2 regions of the Allobosea beijingensis genome follow, and region 2 is predicted to be linked to the other one. Evidence: predicted binding sites of a transcription regulator. Region 2 holds the regulator's gene; the other holds the start of a gene.
The links. Region 2 encodes PhoB, which activates phosphate uptake and scavenging genes when phosphate is short. Its sites were predicted from a motif close to TGTCATNNANCTGTCAT; they were not measured.
Positions count from the first base shown of each region.

Region 1: phnC (phosphonate ABC transporter ATP-binding protein) is a predicted target of PhoB. The motif match lies at 3,944-3,960, and genes of this name have one in related genera.

Region 1 covers NZ_CP132359.1:3,154,213-3,163,009, reverse strand. Annotated here, with positions in the region: gene Q9235_RS15120 (efflux RND transporter permease subunit) at 1-2,544, opposite strand, end outside; gene Q9235_RS15115 (efflux RND transporter periplasmic adaptor subunit) at 2,555-3,634, opposite strand; gene phnC (phosphonate ABC transporter ATP-binding protein) at 4,060-4,878, shown strand; gene phnD (phosphonate ABC transporter substrate-binding protein) at 4,960-5,874, shown strand; gene phnE (phosphonate ABC transporter, permease protein PhnE) at 6,016-6,897, shown strand; gene phnE (phosphonate ABC transporter, permease protein PhnE) at 6,894-7,748, shown strand; gene phnF (phosphonate metabolism transcriptional regulator PhnF) at 7,764-8,519, opposite strand; gene phnG (phosphonate C-P lyase system protein PhnG) at 8,638-8,797, shown strand, end outside.
Region 2 covers NZ_CP132359.1:643,400-652,196, reverse strand. Annotated here, with positions in the region: gene pstS (phosphate ABC transporter substrate-binding protein PstS) at 1-457, shown strand, start outside; gene pstC (phosphate ABC transporter permease subunit PstC) at 615-1,589, shown strand; gene pstA (phosphate ABC transporter permease PstA) at 1,601-2,485, shown strand; gene pstB (phosphate ABC transporter ATP-binding protein PstB) at 2,525-3,331, shown strand; gene phoU (phosphate signaling complex protein PhoU) at 3,355-4,074, shown strand; gene phoB (phosphate regulon transcriptional regulator PhoB) at 4,088-4,795, shown strand; gene Q9235_RS03230 (SpoIIAA family protein) at 4,799-5,185, opposite strand; gene Q9235_RS03225 (amino acid ABC transporter ATP-binding protein) at 5,296-6,045, shown strand; gene zapE (cell division protein ZapE) at 6,141-7,319, shown strand; gene Q9235_RS03215 (TetR/AcrR family transcriptional regulator) at 7,323-7,922, shown strand; gene mdh (malate dehydrogenase) at 8,243-8,797, shown strand, end outside.

The sequences.
Region 1 (8,797 bases), 2.5 Mb from region 2:
GCTGGCGCCCGACTGCTTGAACTCGCGGCTCTGGCCGGAATAATCGACCTGCACTGAATTCGGCAGGACACGCGCCGCGCCGTCCTCCATGACCTTGAGCGCATCGCCGAGCGAATAGCCGGGCGCGGGAATCGCGGTGACCGTCGCCGAGCGGAGCTGGTTGAAGCGCACGAGCTCCTTCGGCGCGACCGTCTCCTCGACCTTGACCAGGCTGGAGAGCTGCACCACGGCGCCGCCGCGGCCCATCAGGTAGATCGATTGCAACGCCTGCGGCGTGTTGCGCTCGGCGCCCTCGACCTGCAGCACGACGTCGTACTGCTTGCTGTTCATGTTGAAGCGGGTGACCTGCCGGCCGCCGAGCAGCGTCTCCATGGTCCGGCCGATGATGTCGACATTGACGCCGAGATCGGCGGCGCGCTGCCGGTCGATCGAGACCTTGATCTGCGGCTTGTCGAGGATGAGGTTGGTCTCGACATTGGTCAGGACAGGCGAGTTCGAAACCTCGGCGATGAGCTGATCGACATAGGACTTGATCTGCGTATACGGCTCGGACGAGCGCAGCACGAACTCGACCGGCTTGCTGTTCGCCTGGCCCTGGCCGAGCGAAGCCGGGTTGGTCGCGAACAGACGGATGCCGGGGATCTGCGATAGCCCCTTGTTGATCTCGGCGACGAGATCCTGCTGCTTGCGCTGGCGCTCTTCCCAGGGCTTGAGGCGGGCGAAGCCGATCGCGCGCGTCACGTCGGGGAAGCCGACGATGACGAGATAGGTGTCGACCTCCTGGATGTTCTTGAAATAATTTTCGACCTGCCGGGCATAATCGGCTGTGAAGGACAAGGTCGCGCCTTCCGGCGACACGCCGATCGCATTGATCGTGCCGCGGTCCTCGACAGGCGCCAGCTCGGCGCGCAGATTCGTGAAGAAGAAATAGCCGCTGCCGGCAACGCCGAGCGCGAGCAGGACAACGAGCGGGCGCACCGTGAGCGCAGCGCGCAGCGACGCCTTGTAGCCGCGCGACAGCCCCTCGAAACCGCGCTCCAGCACATTGTAGAGCCAGTTATGCTTCTCGTGATGGCGCAGCAGCTTGGCGCACATCATCGGCGTCAGCGTCAGCGCGACGAAGCCGGAGACCAGCACGGCGCCGGCCAGGGTCAGCGCGAACTCGATGAAGAGCTTGCCGGTACGGCCGGTCGAGAAGGCCATCGGCGCATAGACCGCGACCAGCGTCAGGGTCATCGCCACAACGGCGAAGGCGATCTCGTTGATGCCGCGGATCGCCGCCGGGGTCGGCTGCATGCCGTCCTCGATATGGCGGTGGACATTCTCCAGCACGACGATGGCGTCGTCGACGACGAGGCCGATGGCAAGCACCATCGAGAGCAGCGTCAGCGTGTTCACGGTGAAGCCGAATGCGTACATCAGCGCAAACGAGCCGATCAGCGAGACCGGGATCGTCACCAGTGGGATCAGGGTCGCGCGGACCGAGCGCAGGAAGATGAAGATGATCAGCACGACCAGTACGATCGCCTCGATGATCGTCTGGTAGACCGCCTTGATCGAACGGTCGATGAAGACCGAGCTGTCATAGGATTTGGCGATCGACATGCCTTCCGGCAGGTCCTCGATGATGCCTGGCAACGCCTCCTCGATGCCGGCGGAGACGTCGAGCGGGTTCGCCGTCGCCTGCTTGACGATGCCGATCGTGACCGAAGGCGTGCCCTTGAACCAGGCGGCGTTGCGCTCCTCGCGCGCAGCGAGCTCGACCTTGGCGATGTCCTTGACCTTGACCGGGAAGCCGTTGGCGTCCTTGACGACGATCTCGCGGAATTCCGCCGGCGTGGTCATGCTGGTCTGCGATAGCACCGTGAATTCGCGGTCGTTGCTCTCGATGCGGCCCGACGGAATCTCGATGTTCTGCGCCCGGACCGCGGCCTCGACCTCCTGGACGCTGACGCTGTAGGCCGACATGCGAGCCCGATCGAGCCAGATCCGCATCGCGTACTGGCGCTGGCCGAGGATGCGGACTTCCGCCACGCCGGTGACGTTCTGGACGCGGTCCGAGATGAAGCGGTCGGCGAAATCGGTCAGTTCGAGCGGCCCGTGCCGCGAGCTGGTCAGCGAGAGATAGAGAATCGGCTGCGAGTCTGCCTCGACCTTGGCGATGACCGGCTCGTCGATCTCGTCCGGCATGCGGCTGCGCACGCGGCTGACGCGGTCGCGCACGTCGGAAGCCGCGACATCGGGGTCCACGTCCGGGCGGAAGCGCACCTGGATGAAGCTGCGCTCCTGGCGGCTGGTCGAGGACAGGATCTCGATGCCCTCGATGCCGGCGATCGAGTTCTCCAGGATCTGCGTGACCTGCGTCTCGATGATCTCGGCCGAGGCGCCGCGATAATCGGTGCGGACCGAGACGATCGGCTCGTCGATATTGGGATATTCGCGGATCGTCAGGCGGCCGTAGGAGACGATGCCGATCAGGATCACAAGCAGGCTCAGCACCGTCGAGAGGACGGGCCGGCGGACGAAAAGTTCGAAGAGGCTCATGCGTCAGCCCTCAGAGCTGGCTCGTCTGGACGACCTTGTCCTTGATCGCGATGATCGCGCCATCGCGCAGCCGCATCTGGCCGGCGGTGATGACCTGCATGTCGGGCTTCAGCCCGCTGACGATCTCGACCTTGCCCGGCAGGCGCTTGCCCAGTTCGACTGAAACCTTCTTCGCCTTACCCTTCTCGACGACATAGACCATCTTGCCGACCGCATCGGGCACGACCGCCATCTCCGGAACCAGGATCGCGTTCTCGCGCTGGTCGACGGTGATGGCGAGCCGGGCGAACAGGCCGGGCTTCAGGGCGAGATCGGCATTCGGGATGTTGGCGCGCAGGCGGATCGCCCGGCCGTTGACGTCGACCACCGGGTCGATCGCATAGATATGGCCCTGGAATTTCCGATCCGGCACCGCATCGACGCGCATCTGCACGGGCTGGCCGGTCTTGAGGCGGCTGAGATAAATCTCGGGCACGCGGAAATCGATCTTGATCGGGTCGATGCTGGTCAGCACGATCAGCGGTTTGCCGACCGAGACATAATCGCCGACGCCGACGGAGCGCAGGCCGACGACGCCGTTGAACGGCGCCACGATGGTCGACTGGGCGAGCTTGGCCTTGGCGAGCTGGACACGAGCCTCGCTGGAGGCGAGCTTCGCGGCGGATTCGTCGAGAGCGACCTGGGTACCGGAGCCGCGCGAGACCAGCGAGCGCAGGCGCTCGTTCGTGTCGCGAGCGAGGCCCAGATCGGCCATCGCCTGCTTGAGCTCTGCATCGAGGATCGCCGTATCGAGCTTGACCAGTTCCTGACCGGCCTTGACGCGCTCGCCCTCCTTGAAGCCGAGGAAGACGACACGGCCGGCGATTTCAGGCGCGATGACGACGGATTCATCGGCGGCCAGCGTGCCGAGCGCCTCGACCTCCTCGCTCACGGTCGCGATCTCGATGGAGGCGACCTCGACCGGAATGGCGCGCGGCCCCGAGACCGCGCTGGCCTGTGCCTGCTGCGCGCCGGCGCGCTGGTTGCGGTAGGCATAATAGCCGCCGCCCGCGATGGCAGCGACGAGAACAAGAAGAACGAACCGCTTCATCAGGCTGGAGGCTCCGTTGCCGCCCATTGGTCTTAAATGGAACGAAAGGCGTTGCTAAGATGCCGGCGTGCCACAGCGGCACAAAAACAGCGGTTTTTGCGCCGATGCCGCATCGATCCGGCCTCACAGGCATCGATGCAAGATGCTTGCCGATAAGAAGCCCACCGTCACGGGCGTCTCCGCCGCACACAAACATCCACGTTCATCCTGCCGGTAAGCCGGGAAACGTCCAAGCGCATTCTGGAGACCTCACGAAACGTTGACCGGCTCCTGAGGCGGCAAATGGCTCCTTTCGGAGCCTTGGCAGGCCGTCATGTGGCTGTCATCCGCGGTCGTTAGGGCTCGCCGCGATCGAGACGCCTGACCCTCTGGCCTTGGCCGGACGGGGACGCGCTCATGCCCGTATCGAGTCCGAGAACCAGTTCATGCTCCGCATCGAAGGCCTGACCAAGCGCTTTGGCGACAGGAACGCGGTCGACTCCGTCACCCTGACCGTCCCGAAGGGAGAGATGGTCGGTGTCATCGGTCCTTCCGGCGCCGGCAAGTCGACGCTGCTGCGCATGCTGAACCGCCTGACCGAGCCGACCTCCGGCCAGATCATCTGCGAGGAGCAGGACGTCACCGCTCTGAAGGGTGCCTCGCTGCGCCGCTGGCGCCGCGACACGGCGATGATCTTCCAGCAATTCAACCTCGTCGGCCGCCTCGATGTGCTGACCAATGTCCTGCTCGGCCGCCTGAACCATCGCTCGGCTGCGCTGACGCTGGTCAAGAGCTTCTCCGAGGACGACAAGATCCGCGCCATCGCTGCACTTGAGCGCCTCGATATGGGGCATCTGCTGGCTCAGCGCGCCGAGACCCTGTCCGGCGGTCAGCAGCAGCGCGTCGCCATTGCGCGTGCCCTCGTCCAGGAGCCGCGCATCATCCTCGCCGACGAGCCGATCGCTTCGCTCGACCCGCGCAACACCCAGGTCGTGATGGACGCGCTGTTCCGCATCAATCGCGAGGACGGCATCACGGTGATGTGCAACCTGCACGACCTCGACATAGCCGCGAAATACTGTGACCGCCTGATCGGCATGTCCGCCGGCAAGGTCGTGTTCGACGACGTGCCGCAGGCGCTGACCCGCGAGATCGCCGCCGAACTCTACGGCATCGAGGCCAAGGATGCCGGCGCCGAGGCGCTGGACGCGCTCGACGCCATCGCCGCCTCCGAGGCGAAGCGCGCCCGCCAGAAGATCGCCTGACTCCCCGAGATCGCCGGACCGGCCAAGGGCCGTCGCCGCGAGAAGACCATCCCGCCTACGACTACAACCAGGAGCACATCGATGCTGACCCGTCGTCATACACTCTCGCTCGCCGTCGCCGGCCTGGCGCTCGCCGCGGCCCCGGCTTTCGCCCAGGACTGGAAGGCGAAATATCCCGAGATCGTCTTCGCGATCATCCCCTCCGAGAACGCCTCCGGCGTCACCGAGCGCTACACCCCCTTCGTGCAGTATCTCGCCAAGGAACTCGGCACCAAGGTGACCCTGCGCATCGCCAACGACTACGCTGCGATCATCGAGGGCCAGCGCACCGGCAACATCCACATCGCCTCCTACGGCCCCTCTTCCTTCGCCCGCGCCCGCATGACCGGCGCCAAGGTCGATGCCTTCGCCATCGAGACCAATCTCGACGGCACCAAGGGCTATCACTCGGTCTTCTACGTGAAGAAGGACTCGCCTTATCAGAAGGTCGAGGACCTCAAGGGCAAGAATCTCGGCCTCGTCGACCCGAACTCGACCTCCGGCAACAACGTCCCGCGCTTCGCGCTGAACGGCATGAAGATCGAGCCGGAAAGCTTCTTCTCGAAGGTCGTCTATACCGGCAGCCATGAGAACGCGATCATCGCGCTCCAGCAGGGCACCGTCGACATCGCCGCCAATTGGTGGAACGACGAGCAGGAATCGAACCTGCAGCGCATGGCCCGCAAGAACATGGCCAAGGCCGAGGATTTCCGGATCATCTTCAAGTCCGAGCAGATCGTGAACTCGCCGATGGCCTATCTCACCGACATGCCGGAAGAGCTGAAGGCCAAGATCCGCGACGCGGTCCTGAACCTCGCCACCAAGGACAAGGCCGCCTTCGACAAGATCTATGAAGGCAAGCAGGGCCCGCTCGTCGCCGTCGACAACAAGGCTTATGACCCGATCATCGAGCTGAACAAGTTCGTCGACGACCTCCGCAAGAAGAAGTCGTCGTAATTCAGCAAGCCGTCATGCCCGGGCTTGCCCCGGGCATCTCCTGATCGAGATTCCCGGGCCTGCGCTTCGCTTCGCCCGGGAATGGCACTCTTGTCCGGGGTCGCGCTCGCCGATCCCGCGACCCCTCGGAAGCGCCTCCCCATGACCCTCGCGATCGACAGCAACGACCCGGCCATCCGGGCCCATGCCGAGGCCTATCGGCAGGCTTCATCCGCAAAGCGCCGGCAGGCTATGATCGGCATCGCCGTCTTCATCGCCTGCGTGCTTTTGTCCGCACGCGGGGCGGAGGTCGATCTCGCCAAGTTCTTCGAGAACATCCACCGCTTCCCGAAATATATCTACGAGACGCTGCCGACGCTGCGCCTCTCCAGCCTCGGCGCAGATCTCTCCGAATGGTACTGGGGCCTCAAGGGCTGGCTGAAGCTGCTCTGGCAGACCGTGCTGATCGCCTATGTCGGCACGATCCTCGGCGTTGCCGGCGCCTTCCTGTTCTGCTTCGCCGCCGCCGCCAATCTCGGCCGCGCCTCCTGGCTGCGCTTCGCGGTACGCCGCTATCTCGAATTCTGCCGCACCGTTCCCGAGATCGTCTTCGCGTTGATCTTCGTCATCGCCTTTGGCCTCGGCCCGCTGCCCGGCGTGCTCGCCATCGCGATCCACACCATGGGTGCGCTCGGCAAGCTCTTCTCCGAGGTCGTCGAGAACATCGACCTGAAGCCGGTCGACGGTGTCACCGCTTCCGGCGGAAGCTGGTGGCAGATCGTGCGCTTCGCCGTCGTGCCGCAGGTGCTCTCCAATTTCGCCAGCTACGCGCTGCTGCGCTTCGAGATCAATGTCCGCGGCGCCTCGATCATGGGTTTCGTCGGCGCCGGCGGCATCGGCCAGGACCTGATCGAGGCCATCCGCAAGTTCTATTTCACCGATGTCAGCGCCATCCTGCTGCTGATCATCGTGGCGGTCATGCTGATCGACTATGCCACCGAGCGGCTGCGCCACGCCCTCCTCAGCCTGGAGCATGGCCGATGAGCCTCGCCCTCTCGACGGCCGAGCGCGCCGACATCCTGCGCCGCCACGATGCCGCCATCCGCGGCTCGTTCAGGACGAAGCTCGCGACCATCGGCACCATTGCCGCGCTCGCCGGCTTCTTCGTCTACGGGCTGACGACGCTCGAAACCTCGCTCTGGAAGATCATTGCGGGCTTCGGCAATCTCGGCACCTTCGTCATGCTGATGCTGCCGCCCGATCCCGGCTCCTGGGCGCGCGCCGTCATCTTCGTGAAGGCGCTGTTCGAGACCATCGCCATCGCCTTCCTCGGCACGATCCTCGCCGCCATCCTCGCCCTGCCCCTCGGCTTCATCGCGGCGCGCAACGTCGTCGCCAACCGCATCGTGCATTTCCTCGCCCGCCGCTCGCTCGACACGGTGCGCGGTGTCGATGCCCTGATCTGGGCGCTGATCTGGGTGAATGTCGTGGGTCTCGGCCCCTTCGCCGGCATGCTCGCGATCATGACCAGCGATCTCGGCGCCTTCGGCAAGCTCTATTCGGAAGCGATCGAGGCGGCCGACCGCAAGCCGGTCGAGGGCGTATCCTCCGTCGGTGGCGGCAAGGCCCATGAGATCCGCTTCGGCCTCCTGCCGCAGGTGCTGCCGGTGATCGCGAGCCAGGTGCTCTATTTCATCGAGTCGAACACGCGCTCCTCGACCATCATCGGCATCGTCGGCGCCGGCGGCATCGGCCTCTATCTCGCCGAGACGATCCGGACGCTGGAATGGCAGCAGGTCTCCTTCCTGATCCTGCTGGTCCTCGCCGCGGTCTCCGCCATCGACTTCCTGTCGAGCAAGCTGCGCTTCGCGATCATCGGCCGCCGGGCGAGCTGAAGCGTCCCTCTCCGCTCAAGGAGAGGGCGTTTCCCCGAACGGCTCGATCACCATCTCCACGCGCTCGGCGGCAAAGACGCTGCTCACGAGATGCACCGGTGTCAGGTCCGGCAACGCATCGACCGCCGTCGAGATCATCACGGCCGCTTCGGGCGCAATCTCCAAAAGCTCCGCCTCGCTTTCGTCGGCAAGCCGCGCCGTCAGGCGCGTCGACAGGCGGACGTAATCCGTGATGCCGTAGACCTTGAAGGCTGCCGTGATCGATCCGCCGGCCTCGCGATAGGCCTTGTCGAAATCGGGAAAGCGCTCGACCGAGAGCCAATGCGTGCCCGTCCCCATCGGCACGCCGTCCGCCATGCTGACACCCTGCACGCACCAAAGCGGCGTCCCGGCCTTCAGCTTGAGTGCCGTGCAGGCAGCCGCCTCGCCGACGACCACCTCGGCCGAGAGCATGCGGCTCGTGCCGGTGATGCCGAGCTTGCCCATGTTGGTGCGCATGCTGACGCGCCGGCCGATCGGATAAGGCAAGCGTGGAGCCGTTACCTGCGTGCCGCGCCCGCGTGAGACCGTCACCAGGCCCTGATCCGCCAGATGCCGAAAGGCCTGCCGCACCGTATGGCGATGCACGCCGTAACGCTCCGCAAGCGCGACCGAGGCCGGCAATGTGTCGCCGAGCTTGTATTCGCCGCGCCCTATCGCCTGCGCCAGCTCGTCGGCGATACGCCGCCAGGCTGTTCCGCTGTCGCGCTCCGCAAGTGCGGTATCCGTCATCGAATTGTCGCTCAAAAAGTATAGACCTTTGCCATCAACTCCCCTAGCATAGTCTAGACATTCGGAACTGACCAGCGAGCCCGCGCCGATGACTCCAAAAACCTCGAGGCAAAGCTGGATGGCGACGCTGGCGCGTGCCTCCCGCAGCGAGATCGAAACCCTGCTCGGCGATCCGCCGGACCACGACCTGCTCAAGGCGCCGGAGACCGGCACCGTGATGGTCGAGGGCCGCGCCGGCGGCGCCGGACGCCGCTTCAATCTCGGCGAAGCCACCGTGA
Region 2 (8,797 bases):
CATCGGCGGCAAGGGCAACGAGGGCGTCTCGGCCTCGGTCAAGCAGGTCGCCAACTCGATCGGCTATGTCGAATACGCCTATGCCAAGCAGAACAAGCTCTCCCACGCCCTGGTTAAGAATGCCGACGGCAACTTCCCGGCGCCGGAAGAGAAGGCCTTCCAGGCCGCTGCCGCCAACGCCAACTGGAGCGAGCAGCCCGGTTTCGGCATCTCGCTGAACAACCAGAAGGGCGCGGACGCCTGGCCGATCACCTCGGCGACCTTCATCCTGGTCCATGCCAAGCCGGAGAAGCCGGAAGAGGTGCAGGCCGCGCTGAAGTTCTTCGAATGGGCCTACAAGAGCGGCGACAAGCTCGCCAGCGACCTCGACTACGTCGCCCTGCCGGCGAACGTGAAGGACCAGGTCCGCAATGCCTGGAAGGGCGTGACCGACAATTCCGGCAAGCCGATCTTCTGATCGCTGCCACCGACACGGGCGAGGCGGGTTTCGACCCGCCTCGCCGCACTCTTGAAGCCCTCATCCTGAGGAGCCTTTTTCGGGCGCTCTTCAGGATGAGGGCTGGGGTCGGGCGGGTCACCCGACGATCCCGGCCATGCCACCGGAGCCTCCGCGGATGACCGCAGCAACCGACATGTCGAGCATTCCCGGCGCGACGCCAATCGTCCGGAAGACACCGAAGGCAACCTTCGACCTGGTCTTCCGCAATGCCAGCTTCGCGGCGGCGCTGCTGGTGCTGGTGCTGCTCGCCGCCATCATGGCCTCGATGGTGATCGGCGGCTGGCCGGCCTTCCGCGAATTCGGCCTCGGCTTCATCACCTCCAGCGTCTGGGATACCCAGAACGAGCAATACGGCGCCTGGCCGGCGATCGTCGGCACGCTCTCGACTGCGCTGATCGCGCTGGTGATCGGCGTACCGCTCTCGCTGGGCATCGCGGTCTACCTGACCCAGCTCGCGCCGGCCTGGTTCAAGAAGCCGGTCGCGACCGCTATCGAGCTGCTCGCCGCCGTGCCCTCGATCATCTACGGCATGTGGGGCCTGTTCGTCTTCGTGCCGCTCTTCGCGGCCTATGTGCAGATCCCGCTGTCGAACATCGTCGAGGGCATGCCGATCGTCGGCACGGTGCTCTACTCGCGCTCGCCCTCGGGCCTGGGCATCTTCACTGCCGGCATCATCCTCGCCTTCATGATCGTGCCGTTCATCGCCTCGATCACCCGCGACATGCTGGAGCAGATCCCCTCCGTGCTGCGCGAGAGCGCCTATGGCATCGGCGCGACGACCTGGGAGGTCGTGCGCCACGTCCTGGTGCCCCAGGCCGGTGTCTCGATCATCGGCGCGGTGATGCTCGGCCTCGGCCGCGCGCTCGGCGAGACCATGGCGGTCACCTTCGTCGTCGGCAACGCCAACCGGCTCTCGGCTTCGATCCTCGATCCCGGTTCGACGATCGCCTCGCGCATCGCCAACGAGTTCAACGAGGCGATGGGCCTTCAGCTCAACGCGCTGATCGCGCTGGGGTGCATCCTGTTCTTCGTCACCTTCGTCGTCCTCGTCATCGCGCGACTGCTGGTCGCCCGCGTCAAGCGCTACTGAGGCTCACCCCCATGACCATGACGACCACGACTCGCGAATTGCCGCGCCAGCCCTGGGGGCGCGTGCGCCAGTCCCGCCGCACGGCCGACCGGATGATGAAGATCATCGCCACCGGCTTCACCTTCACCGCCATCTTCGTGCTGTTCTGGATCCTCGGCATGCTGCTGGTGAAGGGCATCGGCGGGCTCTCCGTCGCGACGTTCACGGCGGTGACGCCCGGCCCCGGCACAGAAGGCGGCGGCATCGCCAACGCCATCGTCGGCTCCTTCGTGCTGACCTTCCTCGGCATCGCCATCGCCACGCCGATCGGCGTGCTGGCCGGAACCTGGCTCGCGGAATACGGCCGGCGCTCGAAGCTCGCCAATCTGATCCGCTTCATCAACGACATCCTGCTCTCGGCGCCGTCGATCCTGATCGGCCTGTTCGTCTACGTCATCCTCGTCGAGCCGTTCCGCGGCTATTCCGGCTGGGCCGGCGGCGTCGCGCTCGGCATCATCGCGATCCCGGTCATCGTGCGCACCACCGAGGACATGCTCAGCCTCGTGCCCGGTCCCTTGCGCGAAGCCGGCGCTGCGCTCGGCGCGCCGCCTTCCGTCGTGATCACCTCGGTGACCTGGCGCGCGGCCAAGGCCGGCATGGTCACCGGCATCCTGCTGGCGCTCGCCCGCATCGCCGGCGAGACCGCGCCGCTGCTCTTCACCGCGCTCAACAACAATTTCTGGTTCTCGCCGACACTTGTCGGCGGCGTCTCGAACCTGCCGGTGACGATCTACCAGTTCGCCTCCGCCCCTTACGAGAACTGGCAGCAGCTCGCCTGGGCCGGCTCGCTGATCATCACCATCTCGATCCTCGTGCTCTCGATCGTTGCCCGGCGTATCGTCGCCGGCAGCAAGTGAGCCTGAAACCAACCCGGTCGCGACCGACCTTGAGGACCCATGTCGATGCTTTCGACCCTTGAACTCTCCCCCCAGTCGCTCGATGCCGAGGCGCCCGTCCGGATCGCGGTCAAGAACCTCGATTTCTACTACGGCGAGCACAAGGCGCTGAAGAACATCAATCTCGACTTCCGCGACCGGCACGTCACGGCGCTGATCGGGCCGTCGGGCTGCGGCAAGTCGACCCTGCTGCGCATCTTCAACCGCATCTACTCGCTCTACCCCGAGCAGCGCGCCGAAGGGCAGATCATGCTCGACGGCCGCAACATCATCTCGAAAGAAGTCGATGTGAACGAGCTGCGCTCGCGCGTCGGCATGGTCTTCCAGAAGCCGACGCCGTTCCCGATGTCGATCTACGACAACGTCGCCTTCGGCATCCGCCTCTACGAGAAGCCGCCGAAGTCGGAGCTCGACGACCGCGTCGAGGGCGCGCTGCGCCGCGCCGCGCTCTGGGACGAGGTCAAGGACAAGCTGAAGAGCTCCGGCATGGGTCTCTCCGGCGGCCAGCAGCAGCGCCTGTGCATCGCGCGCACCATCGCGCAGAAGCCGGAAGTGATCCTGTTCGACGAGCCGACCTCGGCGCTCGATCCCATCTCGACCGGCAAGATCGAAGACCTGCTGGAGCAGCTCAAGAGCGACTTCACCATCGCCATCGTCACGCACAACATGCAGCAGGCGGCGCGCATCTCGCAGTACACCGCCTTCATGTATCTCGGCGAGGTCATCGAGTTCGCTCCGACCAACACGATCTTCATGAACCCCGCCAAAAAGCAGACGCAGGACTACGTCACAGGCCGTTTCGGCTAAGCGACGCCGTGGAGGGCAATGCCATGACTGAACACATCGTCCGTTCCTACGACGCCGATCTCGAAGGTATCCGCCGCAGCCTCGCCGAAATGGGCGGAATGGCCGAGCGCATGCTGGGCGATTCCACGGTCGCGCTCGTTCGCCGCGATACCGCGCTGGCCCAGAAGATCATCTCGGCCGACCAGCGCCTCGACAACCTCCAGCGCGAGGTCGAGGAGAAGGCCGTGCTTACCATCGCCCGGCGCCAGCCTCTGGCGCAGGATCTGCGTGAGCTGATCTCGGCGATCCGCCTCGCTTCGGACATCGAGCGCGTCGGCGATCTCGCCAAGAACATCGCCAAGCGGGCCGTCGCCATCGCCGGGCAGTTCCAGCCGCCGCATCGCGCGGTTGTCGGCCTCGAGCATATCAGCCGCCTCGTGCAGGCCCAGCTCAAGGATGTGCTGGACGCTTATGCCGCCACCAACGAGCAGAAGGCGCTCGAGGTCTGGAAGCGCGACGACGAGATCGACGCGCTCTACACCTCGCTGTTCCGCGAGCTCCTGACCTACATGATGGAAGACCCGCGCAACATCACGTTCTGCACGCATCTGCTGTTCTGCGCCAAGAACATCGAGCGCATCGGCGATCACACCACCAACATCGCCGAGACCATCCATTACCTCGTCACCGGCGATTCCCTCGATGTGAACCGGCCGAAGCTCGACACGACCAATATCGAGGTCGAAGCGGTGACGGGAAACTAAGGTCAAAGCCAACATGGCCGCACGCATCCTGATCGTCGAGGACGAAGAGCCGCTCACCCTGCTGCTGCGCTATAATCTCGAGGCCGAGGGCTTCGAGGTCGACAGCGTCGCGCGGGGGGACGACGCGGAGCTGCATCTGCGCGATCACACGCCTGATCTCGTCCTGCTCGACTGGATGCTGCCGGGCCTGTCCGGCATCGAGCTCTGCCGGCGCCTGCGCTCGCGGCGCGACACCGAGCGCGTGCCGATCATCATGCTGACGGCGCGCGGCGAGGAGACCGAGCGCGTGCGCGGGCTCGCGACCGGCGCCGACGACTATGTCGTCAAGCCGTTCTCGCTGCCGGAATTGATCGCGCGCATCCAGGCGCTTCTTCGCAGGGCGAAGCCCGGCCATGTCGCGGGGCTGCTCGCGGCCGGCGATCTCGAACTCGACCGTACGACGCGCCGCGTCAGGCGCGCGGGTAGCGAACTCCATCTCGGACCGACCGAGTTCCGCCTGCTGGAATTTCTGATGCAGGCGCCGGGCCGGGTCTATTCCCGCGCCCAGCTTCTCGACGCCGTCTGGGGCCGCGACGTCTATATCGACGAGCGCACGGTCGACGTGCATGTCGGGCGTTTGCGCAAGGCGATCACGCCGGGGGATGCCAAGGACCCGCTGCGGACGGTACGCGGCGCGGGCTATGCCTTCGACGAGACCTTTGCGCGCGGCGGCGCCGCATAAGCCTCAGGCGTCTGGGCCGCCCTCGATATCGCCGACCCAACTCAGCGCCTTCTCGTAGTCCTCGGGCTTGAAGGCGCGGACCTTGACGAAGGGAATCGCCGGGTCGAGCAGATCGACGAAGCCGGCGAGCCAGCCTTTGTCGGTGATCACCGCTTCCTTCGGGAAACGACGGAGCTCCCAGAGCTTGCCGAGGCTGTAGCGTGCGTCCTTCCAGGCGGCGGCCAGCGTCATGTCGGTGAAATCGGTCATGTCGGCGAGGATGCCGAGCTTCTCGTGGCGGACGAGCCGAGCTTCGATGTCGGCCATGATCGCGTCGAGATCCTCGCCAGTCAGCGTCTGCGACAGGCGATAGGCGGCGACATGGTCTGGGGCGGGCAGAATGGTGAGCATGGCTCCTCCTCCTCAAGCGCCAACGCGCGGCCGAGCAGGAGGTTTCGCCGGGCTGGCCTTGCCGCGGATCGGGCGATATGGCCTCCGACGACATTCACGGAGGACGCGGTGTGAGCGCGGCGCAGATCACGAAGGCTGGTGCGGCCGTGGCCATCGCCCATGTCAGCAAGCGCTTCGGCGAGGTGAAGGCGCTGAGCGACGTCTCGCTTGCAGTGGCGCCCGGAGCGATCCTGTGCCTCATCGGGCGGCCGGGCGCCGGCAAGTCGACGCTGCTGCGCTGCATCGGCGGGAGCGAGGCGATCGACGAAGGGACGATCCAGATCGATGGAGCATCGATCGAGGCGGAGACCGCGCGCCAGGGTCTTGTCGTCGGCATGGTCTCGCAGCGTCCCGAACTGTTCGATCACATGACCGCCCTGCAGCACATTCTTGAAGGGCCGCTCGGCCAGCTCAGGCTGTCGCGACGGGAGATCGTCGCGGAGGCGATGGCTGCGCTGGAGCGGGCCGGGCTGGCCGACAGGCGCGATGCCTATCCAAGCGAGCTTTCGGGCGGGGAGCGGTGGCGCCTTGGCGTCGCGCGAGTGTCGGCGGCGCGGCCGAGGCTGATGCTGTTGGACGAGCCCACCGCGGGGCTCGATCCGGACACGGCAGGCGAGGTGCTCGCCGTGATGCGCAACCTTGCCACGTCGGGCCTGACGATGATCGCGGCGACGCATGAACTCGGCTTTATCAGCGATGTCGCCGATGGCGTCGCCTTCATGGCTGGTGGTGAGATTGTCGAGCACGGGTCTCCGCAGACCATGCTGACGAGGCCGAGGCAGGCGCGCACGCGCGACTTCCTCGCGGCCCTCTCGGTATGATGCGGGTCCGCCCAAAGCAGCCCTGCGGACTTGCGGTGAGTGCGGGGCTGCCGTAACCCGGTCTGGTCTTTTCCGGATCGCCAGCGCCCGCCGTCATGTCAGCCTCGATCACCGACCGTTATGCCGCCCTGGTCGAGGCGGGCGCCATCGAGCGCGATCCCGCGCAGGTCGCGGTGGTCAAGAAGCTCCAGGCGCTGACCGAGACGCTCGCCGCCCGCCGGCTCGCGCGCAAGGGCAGCGCGCTCGGCTGGCTCTTCGGCAAGAAGCCGGATACGGCTGCGGCGCCGAAAGGGCTCTATGTCTGGGGCTCGGTCGGCCGCGGCAAGACCATGCTGATGGACATGTTCTTCGAGGCGGCGCCGGTGAAGCGCAAGCGCCGGGTGCATTTCCACGAGTTCCTTGCCGACGTCCATGGCCGCATCAATGCCTATCGCCAGAAGATCAAGAGCGGCGAGGTCAAGGATTCCGACCCGATCGCGCCGGTTGCTGCCGATCTTGCGGACGAGGCCTATCTGCTCTGCTTCGACGAGTTCACCGTCACCGACATCGCCGATGCGATGATCCTCGGGCGGCTGTTCACGGCGCTGTTCGCGGCCGGCGTCGTCGTGGTTGCGACCTCGAATGTCGAGCCGTCGCGGCTCTACGAGGGCGGGCTCAACCGGGCGCTGTTCCTGCCCTTCATCGAATTGCTGCAGACCAAGGTCGAGGTGCTCAAGCTCGATGCGCGTACCGATTTCCGGCTGGAGAAGCTCGGCGGCGCGCCGGTCTATCATGTCCCGGCCGACGAGAAGGCGCAGGCTGCGCTCGATGCCGCCTTCAAGGCCCTGTCGGGCAAGACGCAGGGCCAACGCACGGTGCTCACCGTGCAGGGGCACGATCTCGTCTTGCCGCAGGCTGCCGGCAGCGTGGCGCGGGCGGGCTTCGCCGATCTCTGTGCGCAAGCCTATGGCGCCTCCGACTATATCGCGCTGGCGCAGCGCTTCCATACGCTGGTGCTCGACGAGATCCCGATCCTCGATTTCGACCGGCGCAACGAGGCCAAGCGCTTCATCATCCTGATCGACACGCTCTATGAGCATCATGTGAAGCTCGTCGCTTCGGCGGCGGCGGAGCCGCACGAACTCTATCGGGCGAGCAAGGGCCGCGAGGCGTTCGAGTTCGACCGCACCGTCTCCCGCCTGATCGAAATGCGCTCCGAGGAGTACCTGGCGATGCCGCATGGCCGGCCGGACTCGGCGGCGAGCGGGAACACCACCGGCCTGGTCGAGACCTGACCGATGGCGCAGCGCGAGCCGAGCGAGACCCGCATCCTCACGGTCGCCGGCGAGCATCTGCGCAAGTTCGGGCTGAAGCGCTTCACGGTCGTCGCCGTGGCGGAAGAGGCGGGCATGACCCATGCCAATGTCTACCGCTACTTCCCCTCCAAGGGCGCGCTGATCGATGCCGTCGTCGATGTCTGGCTGAAGGCGACAGAGCGCCGGCTCGCCGATGTCGCCGATGGACCCGACCCGGCCGACGACAAGCTGGAACGCCTGATCCTGGCGCTCGCCAAGGCCAATCGCGACCTGCTGACCGAGGAGCCGCATCTCTTCGCGGCCTTGTCGCTCGCCGTCGCCAAGCGGCACGCGATCAGCCGGCGCAACCGCACCCGCGTCCGCGCGCTGTTCGAGCGGGTGGTCGACGAGGGCATCGCGACCGGCGTGTTCGAGCCGCGCGATCGCGACCGGGCGATCGCCTTCGTCATCGACGCCACCAACCGCTTCATCCATCCGGCCTCGCTGGCGCTGGAGGCGGATGTTCCGCAGGCGTCGGTCGATACGCGGCTCTCTACCCTGATCCGGGTGATCCTGCGGGTGCTCGGCAACGGGATCGTGTGAATAATCCGGTTACCAATTACAATATCTGTAAATTGTAATTATCGATTTTCGTTCCTGATGGAACCGAGCGTGCGGGATTGCCTCCGCTAAGTCATTGAAAAATCGGGATCGGCCTCGCGCGGTGTCGCGCGAGGCGCGTCATGCCCGAGAAAAGCCGCTTTTTCGGCAAGGGTTGCGGCAAAAGCCCGGTTTGGGCCAAAGGAACGCACGGTTTGGCCGGCTCCCACCGGGAGCTGACCTGTCGCAGCGCCAAGGCATTTTGAATGTCGAAGCCGGCAGCAGCCGGATCGATGGTCGCGCCAGAAACAAAGGACTAGGCAATGGCCCGTAAGAAGATCGCCCTCATCGGCTCCGGCCAGATCGGTGGCACGCTCGCTCACCTCGCCGGCCTCAAGGAACTGGGCGACGTCGTCCTGTTCGACATCGCCGAGGGCATTCCGCAGGGCAAGGGCCTGGACATCGCCGAGTCCGCCCCGGTCGACGGCTTCGACGCCGGCTACAAGGGCACGAATTCCTATGAGGACATCAAGGGCGCCGACGTGATCATCGTCACCGCCGGCGTGCCGCGTAAGCCGGGCATGAGCCGCGACGACCTGATCGGCATCAATCTCAAGGTGATGAAGTCGGTCGGTGAAGGCATCAAGCAGTACGCCCCGAAGGCCTTCGTGATCTGCATCACCAACCCGCTCGACGCGATGGTCTGGGCTCTGCAGAAGTTCTCGGGCCTCAAGCCCAACATGATCTGCGGCATGGCCGGCGTGCTGGATAGCGCCCGCTTCCGCCACTTCCTCGCCGAGGAGTTCCAGGTCTCGGTCAAGGACGTCTCGGCCTTCGTGCTCGGCGGCCATGGCGACGACATGGTGCCGCTGGTCCGC